Regions from separate parts of the Hymenobacter coalescens genome, predicted to be linked through region 2. Evidence: riboswitches for the same ligand, from Rfam matches in the RefSeq annotation. Region 2 holds a riboswitch; each other region holds the start of a gene.
The links. A riboswitch is a leader RNA that binds a small molecule or an ion and turns the genes downstream of it on or off. The one in region 2 is predicted to bind S-adenosylmethionine.
Positions count from the first base shown of each region.

Region 1 (2,248 bases), on a different contig from region 2:
GGCAGTCCACCGCGGTGTCGGCGGGCGTGTCGTACAACTACTAATTGGTAACCGGCGCGGCCGCCTGGCCGGCCCGAAACGGCGGGCATCACGTGCCTTCGACAAACACCAGCGTAACCGGGTTGCCGGACCCAGAAAAGGTTCTTTAGGGCCGGTAGCCTTCCCGTTACGGCTGCCGAAGGGCTGCCTGGCGGCCTGCCCCGGACGCCCTGAGGCCTTTGCCGGAAGAGCCGGTGCTGAAATGCCCGCTGCTGCGGGAAACGATCAGCGTGCCTTTGCCCGGCAGTTCCAGCACCCGCATCACAACCACGTTCGGCCCGGCGGTGTGGCTCGGAACGACGGACACGCCATGCAGGGCTAGCAGGCAGAGTCAGGAGAAATACAGTTTTGGCATGCCGGCAAGCTGGTGGCAGCGCCCGCCCAAACGCTACCCGGTATTGCGGAGTTTGCAAGTTCCGGCTGCCCGGCCCTACCTTTGCGGCATCAATTCTTTACTCCTGAAGGATTGTTTTTATAGAGAGGCGCGGAGAGACAGGCTCTGCGAAGCGCCGGCAACCATCGGGAAAGTCCTGAACGGTGCCAATTCCTGACCATATAAAAACAAGTTGCTGTGGGCTTCCCCGACTACTTTACCGCTTTGTACACGCGCCGCACGGCGCAGCCCTGCGCCGTTGCCGCGGCGGAGCTGCCCGGGTGTTGTTGCTGTTGAAGCATCCCTGAGGCCGTGGGTTCGCGCTGCTGAACTACCACGGCTTTCCTCGCCACCCCTGCGGTGGCCGGCCGCTACTTAGGCGGCCCTCATCCTCCCCCCGTTTACCTTTTTGCCCTGCCGGCCGGTCCGGTGGCGCCCGCCGTGTGCGGCGGCGTCACGGTGGGGCAGGGCGCCACCGTTGCGCGGGCCGTGGCCCGGGCTATTTCCGCTTTATGCTCAAAAAATCATTGGAACTGCTGCGGCTCGAAGCCGCGGAGACCGGCTCGCACACGCTCAAGCGTAGCCTGGGGCCGCTCAACCTGATTGCCATCGGCGTCGGGGTTATCATCGGGGCGGGGCTGTTCTCGCTCACCGGCATCGCCGCCGCCGAACACACCGGCCCGGCCGTGACGCTCTCGTTTATCGTGGCGGCCATCGGCTGCGCGTTTTCGGCCTTGTGCTACGCCGAGTTTGCGTCCATGGTGCCGGTGGCCGGCTCGGCCTACACGTACTCCTACGCCACCATGGGCGAGCTGTTTGCTTGGATTATCGGCTGGGACCTGGTGCTCGAATACTCGGTGGGCGCCGCCACCGTGGCCATCAGCTGGTCGCAGTACCTGGTGAAGTTCCTCGGCATCTTCGGGCTGCACCTGCCGCCCCAGTTGGTCATGTCGCCCTGGGAAACGGCCACGCTGGCCGACGGCAGCGTGGTGGGCGGCTGGCTGAACCTGCCGGCCATCATCGTGGTGCTGGCCATTACGTCCATCATCATCCGCGGCACGCAGGGCTCGGCCTGGTTCAACGCCGTGGTGGTGGCCCTGAAAGTATCGGTGGTGCTGGTGTTCATCGCCCTGGGCTGGCAGTACATCAACCCGGCCAACTACCAGCCGTACATCCCGGCCAACACGGGCACCTTCGGCGAGTACGGCTGGAGCGGCATCTTGCGCGGGGCGGGCGTGGTGTTCTTCGTCTTCATCGGCTTCGATATCGTGGCCACCATGGCCCAGGAAGCCAAGAACCCGCAGCGCAACATGCCCATCGGCATCATCGGCTCGCTGCTGGTGTGCACGGTGCTGTTCGTGGTGTTCGGCTACGTGATGACGGGCCTGGCGCACTACTCCGAGTTCAAGAACAGCGCCGCGCCGGTGGCCGTGGCCATCGAGCACACGCCTTACAAGGGCTGGCTGCTGACGGCCATCATCGGGGCCATCCTAATCGGCTACACCTCCGTTATTCTGGTGGATTTGCTGGGCCAGAGCCGCGTGTTCTTCTCCATGTCGCGCGACGGGCTGCTGCCGCGGGTGTTCTCGCAGATTCACCCGCGCTTCCAGACGCCGCACAAGTCCAACCTGCTGCTGGGCGTGTTCATCAGCTTGTTTGCCGGGCTGGTGCCCATCAAGGTGGTGGGCGAGATGTGCAGCATCGGCACGCTGCTGGCCTTCGTGATGGTGTGCATCGGGGTGTTGATCATGCGCAAGCGGGAGCCAAATGCGCCGCGCGCCTTCCGCACGCCGTGGGTGCCGCTGGTGCCCATCCTGGGCGTGGTCACCTGCCTGG
Region 1 is NZ_BAAGRA010000011.1:185,388-187,635, forward strand. Features, by position in the region: gene ACYVKQ_RS08565 (hypothetical protein) at 1-44, shown strand, start outside; gene ACYVKQ_RS08570 (hypothetical protein) at 167-346, opposite strand; SAM riboswitch class I at 509-601, shown strand; gene ACYVKQ_RS08575 (amino acid permease) at 925-2,248, shown strand, end outside.
Region 1: it holds a riboswitch for S-adenosylmethionine, as region 2 does, so the genes downstream of both, ACYVKQ_RS08575 (amino acid permease) here and metH (methionine synthase) in region 2, are expected to answer to the same signal.

Region 2 (2,248 bases):
ACGATGCTCTTGCCCTGGGTGCACTTCAGGCCGGCTTCGATGACCTCCCACTTCGAGGAGTCGATCATCAGGGGCAGGCGGGCCACGTCGGGCTCGGAGGCAATCAGGTTCAGGAAGGTGGTCATGGCCTCCACGGAATCGAGCAGGGCCTCGTCCATGTTCACGTCGAGCACCTGGGCGCCGCCTTCCACCTGGGCGCGGGCCACGGCCAGGGCTTCTTCGTACTGGCCGGCCCGGATCAGGCGGGCAAAGGCCCGGGAGCCGGTCACGTTGCACCGCTCGCCCACGTTCACGAATAGGCTTTCGGGGTAGATATTCAGCGGTTCCAGCCCGCTCAGGCGCGTGGCCCGGGGCCGCACTGGCAGCGGGCGCGGGGCGTAGCGGTCGGTGAGCTTCGAGGCCTCGGCAATGTGCAGCGGGGTGGTGCCGCAGCAGCCGCCCACGATGTTCACCAGGCCTTCCTGGAGGTACTCCTCCAGCACGGCCGCAAATTCCTGGGCCGATTCGTCGTAGCCGCCGAAGGCGTTGGGCAGCCCCGCGTTGGGGTAGGCCGATACGTAGCAGTCGGCCAGGCGGCTCAGCTCCTGCAGGTACACCTTGAGCTGCTTGGCCCCAAGGGCGCAGTTCAGGCCGATGCTCAGGATGGGCAGGTGGCGCATGGAGTTCCAGAACGCCTCCACCGTTTGGCCCGACAGGGTGCGGCCCGAGGCGTCGGTGATGGTGCCCGATATCATGATGGGCACCACGCGCCCGCCCTCGTCGAAGAAGCGCTGGGCGGCAAACAAAGCCGCTTTGGCGTTCAGGGTGTCGAAGATGGTTTCGATCAGCAGCGCGTCGCAGCCGCCGTCAATGAGGCCGCGCACCTGCTCGTGGTAGGCCGTGGCCAGCTCGTCGAAGCTGACAGCGCGGAAGCCCGGGCGGTTCACGTCGGGCGAGAGCGAGGCCGTGCGGTTGGTGGGTCCGATGGCCCCGGCCACGAAGCGCGGGCGCTCGGGCGTGCTGTACTCATCGGCGGCGGAGCGGGCCAGCCGGGCGGCCTCGTAGTTCAGCTCGTACACGATGTGCTCCAGGGCGTAATCGGCCTGGGCCACGGTGGTGCCCGAGAAGGTGTTAGTTTCGACGATGTCGGCGCCCGCGGCGAAGTACTCGGCGTGAATGCCGCGCACCACGTCGGGGCGCGTCAGACAGAGCAGGTCGTTGTTGCCGCGCAGGGGCTTGGGATGATCCTGAAACCGCGTCCCGCGGAAGTCTTCCTCGGTGAGCTGGTGGCGCTGAATCATGGTGCCCATGGCGCCGTCGAGCACGAGCACGCGCTGGCGGAGCAGATCGGCGAGGGGGGAGGCGGGCAGAGTCGGCATGTGGCTTTCGGAATTGAGGTGCGCAAAGCGCTATCCAGAAAGCCCCGGCAACCCGAGAAGGTGCCGGTTCCGCTCATCTTTTCCGAACGCGGCTTGCGCCGCCTCGGATGGGAGTTAGCACCTCTGCCGCAGCGGCTGGTTGCTAAGACGTCACAGGGCCCAGTCCCTCAGTCTTTCTGGATAAGCTGTAGCGAAGATAAACGACGCTCCAGTAATTAGCAAATCAAGTAAATATAATATTGTTAAAATCATATGGAAAATAAACCTGCGGAGCATCCGGGCCAAACGGCAGCGGCAATGCGCCACCGGCTATGAGCGGCGCAAAAAAAGCCCCGGCACCGTAGCGGGCCGGGGCGGTTAGCTGGCTGCGGAAGCCGAATTAGTCTTTTTTGACGCAGTTCGGGACGGTCTTGCCTTCCTTCTTCTTGGTGCCTTGCTGCTCGTAGCCTTTCCAGCACGGATCGTCTTTTTTATGGGAAGCGGTGGCTTTCTTAGTCGGCATGGGAATGGAGTAAGTGGCTGGGTGAATCACACTTACCCCAGGAAGTACGGCATTCCCCCGTTCTTGTTGGACTCCACGCAGCTTGTTCGATCAGCAGGCCCTGGCAGCAGACGCAAACTCATTTTTTGTCGTTCAACCGTGTAGGGCGCTTCGCCGCCAATGAGCAGTACGACGCGCCGCCAGCCGCATCCGCCCGACATTTGACTGGGGCTACTTTGCGGCCGCAGCAGACCACCGCCCGCGGCCCGTTGGGTACCGAACACGAACCGATCTACTTGCACCATGCGCACCGTTACGCTTCTGAGCCTGCTGCTGCTGGCCCGAATGGCCGGAGCCCAAACCGCCGCCCTACCCACCGGCACGGGGCTGCAGGCGGCTTACTACAACG
Region 2 is NZ_BAAGRA010000019.1:26,023-28,270, forward strand. Features, by position in the region: gene metH (methionine synthase) at 1-1,358, opposite strand, end outside; SAM riboswitch class I at 1,429-1,545, opposite strand; gene ACYVKQ_RS16585 (hypothetical protein) at 1,738-1,860, opposite strand; gene ACYVKQ_RS16590 (PA14 domain-containing protein) at 2,143-2,248, shown strand, end outside.

Region 3 (2,248 bases), 540 kb from region 2:
GGCGGCCTTCGTTCCCCACACCTCAACCAAGACCACACTATGGGACTCTTTGATTTCCTGAGCGATAAGGGCGAGAAGAAGCCCGTACAACCTACCCAGCCCCAAACCGGCAGCGCTACCGATTTCTTCGGCAACAAGGCGCAGCCGGCGGCCGCACAGCCGGCCGCGGCGCAGGGCGAGAGCTACACCGTGGTAAGCGGCGACTCGCTGTCGAAAATCGCCAAGAACCACTACGGCGACGCCTCCAAATGGCACCAGATCTACGACGCCAATAAGTCCACCATCGGCTCCAACCCCGACCACATCGAAGTGGGCCAGGTACTGAAGCTGCCGAAGCTGTAAGACGCTTCCATCGCCTCTGATTATTGAGCCGCCCCGGTCCGACCCCGGGGCGGCTTTTTGTTTGCCGGGAGCTAGGTTGTGCGGGGAAGACCAGCCTTTTTGCCGGACGCCAACCGCACATTATACTCGCCGTAGCAGCCTGTTTCAGAGGCCTAATGCACCTTATTCGGTCCTGAAAAGCATTTTCTGCAAGTGGCGGAAAACTTTTTGCCGGATTTGCGTTTTATGCATCCGGTACTACCTTTGTGCCACCCGTGCTTCCGGCGCAGGCTTTTTTTGACGCATTTATTCCGAAGAGGCGAGAGAACAGGCTCCACGACCCTCTGGCAACCACCAGCAATGCACAAGCTGGCAGGTGCCAAATCCTGCCCCGCTGACTATCAGACCGGGGGCAAATAAACCGCGTGCTATGAACACTTACCTCCCTACACCCGACAACTTCCCGTCTCCGCGCACCGCCGCGGCGCCCGTTACGGCTTTGCCCGTAATGCTTGGCGCCCCCGCCGGTGCCCGCACGCAGCCGCACCCGATGCGCGCTGCTGACCTGTGTTGTTGCTGTTGTTGGTAGTGTCACGTGCGGGCCGCTGATGCCCGCTCCTACCCTTCCTCGTTTTTTATTGGCCGCCGGGCTTCCGGGCGGCACGTGGCTTAGCCGCACCCGTTGAGCTACTCCGGGCGCTGAGCCGCACGCTGGCATACGCCGCTGCTTTGGGCAGCGCGTAGCTGCCTTCCCGCATCGATTCTGTCATCCACAACCCTCTTTTCAGCCTACGTATGTCCGCTCAAAACCTGCACTTCGAGACCCTGCAACTGCACGCCGGCCAGCAGCCCGACCCCACCACCGGGGCCCGCGCCGTGCCGCTGTACCAGACGACTTCCTACGTATTCAAGAACGCGGAACATGGCGCCAACCTCTTTGCCCTGAAGGAGTTCGGCAACATCTACACCCGCCTGATGAACCCCACCACCGACGTATTCGAGCAGCGCGTGGCGGCACTCGAAGGCGGCGTGGCCGCCCTGGCCACGGGTTCGGGGCAGGCGGCCCAGTTTCTGGCGCTGAACAACATCCTGCAGGCCGGCGACAACTTCGTTTCGACCTCCTTCCTCTACGGGGGCACCTACAACCAGTTCAAGGTAGCGTTTAAGCGCCTCGGCATCGAAGTGCGCTTTGCCGACGGCGACAACCCCGCGAGCTTCGAAAGCCTGATCGACGAGAACACCAAGGCGCTGTACCTGGAAACCATCGGCAACCCGGGCTTCAACATTCCGGATTTCGAGGCCATTGCGGACCTGGCCCGCAAGTATGACATTCCGCTGATCGTCGACAACACCTTCGGGGCGGGCGGTTACCTGTTCCGGCCGCTGGAGCACGGCGCGCACATCGTGGTGCAGTCGGCCACGAAGTGGATCGGCGGGCACGGCACCAGCATCGGCGGCGTGATTGTGGACGGCGGCACCTACGACTTCGGCAACGGCAAGTTTCCGCAGTTTACGGAGCCCTCGGAGGGCTACCACGGGCTGGTGTTCAACGACGTATTCGGCAAGAACGGCCCATTCGGCAACATCGCCTTCATCATCCGGGCCCGGGTGGAAGGCCTGCGCGACTTCGGCCCCTCCATCAGCCCGTTCAACTCCTGGCAGCTGCTCATTGGCCTCGAAACGCTGAGCCTGCGCGTGGACCGCACCGTGGAAAACGCCCAGAAGCTGGCCGAATGGCTGGAGCAGCACCCGCAGGTGGAAGCCGTGAACTACCCCGGCCTGAAAAGCAGCCCCTACCACCAGCTGGCCACCAAGTACCTGAAACGCGGCTTCGGCGGCGTGCTCACCTTCGCCATCAAAGGCTCCAAGGAAACGGCCACGCAGTTCATTGATAACCTGCAGCTGATCAGCCACCTGGCCAACGTTG
Region 3 is NZ_BAAGRA010000019.1:567,186-569,433, reverse strand. Features, by position in the region: gene ACYVKQ_RS18760 (LysM peptidoglycan-binding domain-containing protein) at 40-342, shown strand; SAM riboswitch class I at 625-744, shown strand; gene ACYVKQ_RS18755 (O-acetylhomoserine aminocarboxypropyltransferase/cysteine synthase family protein) at 1,117-2,248, shown strand, end outside.
Region 3: it holds a riboswitch for S-adenosylmethionine, as region 2 does, so the genes downstream of both, ACYVKQ_RS18755 (O-acetylhomoserine aminocarboxypropyltransferase/cysteine synthase family protein) here and metH (methionine synthase) in region 2, are expected to answer to the same signal.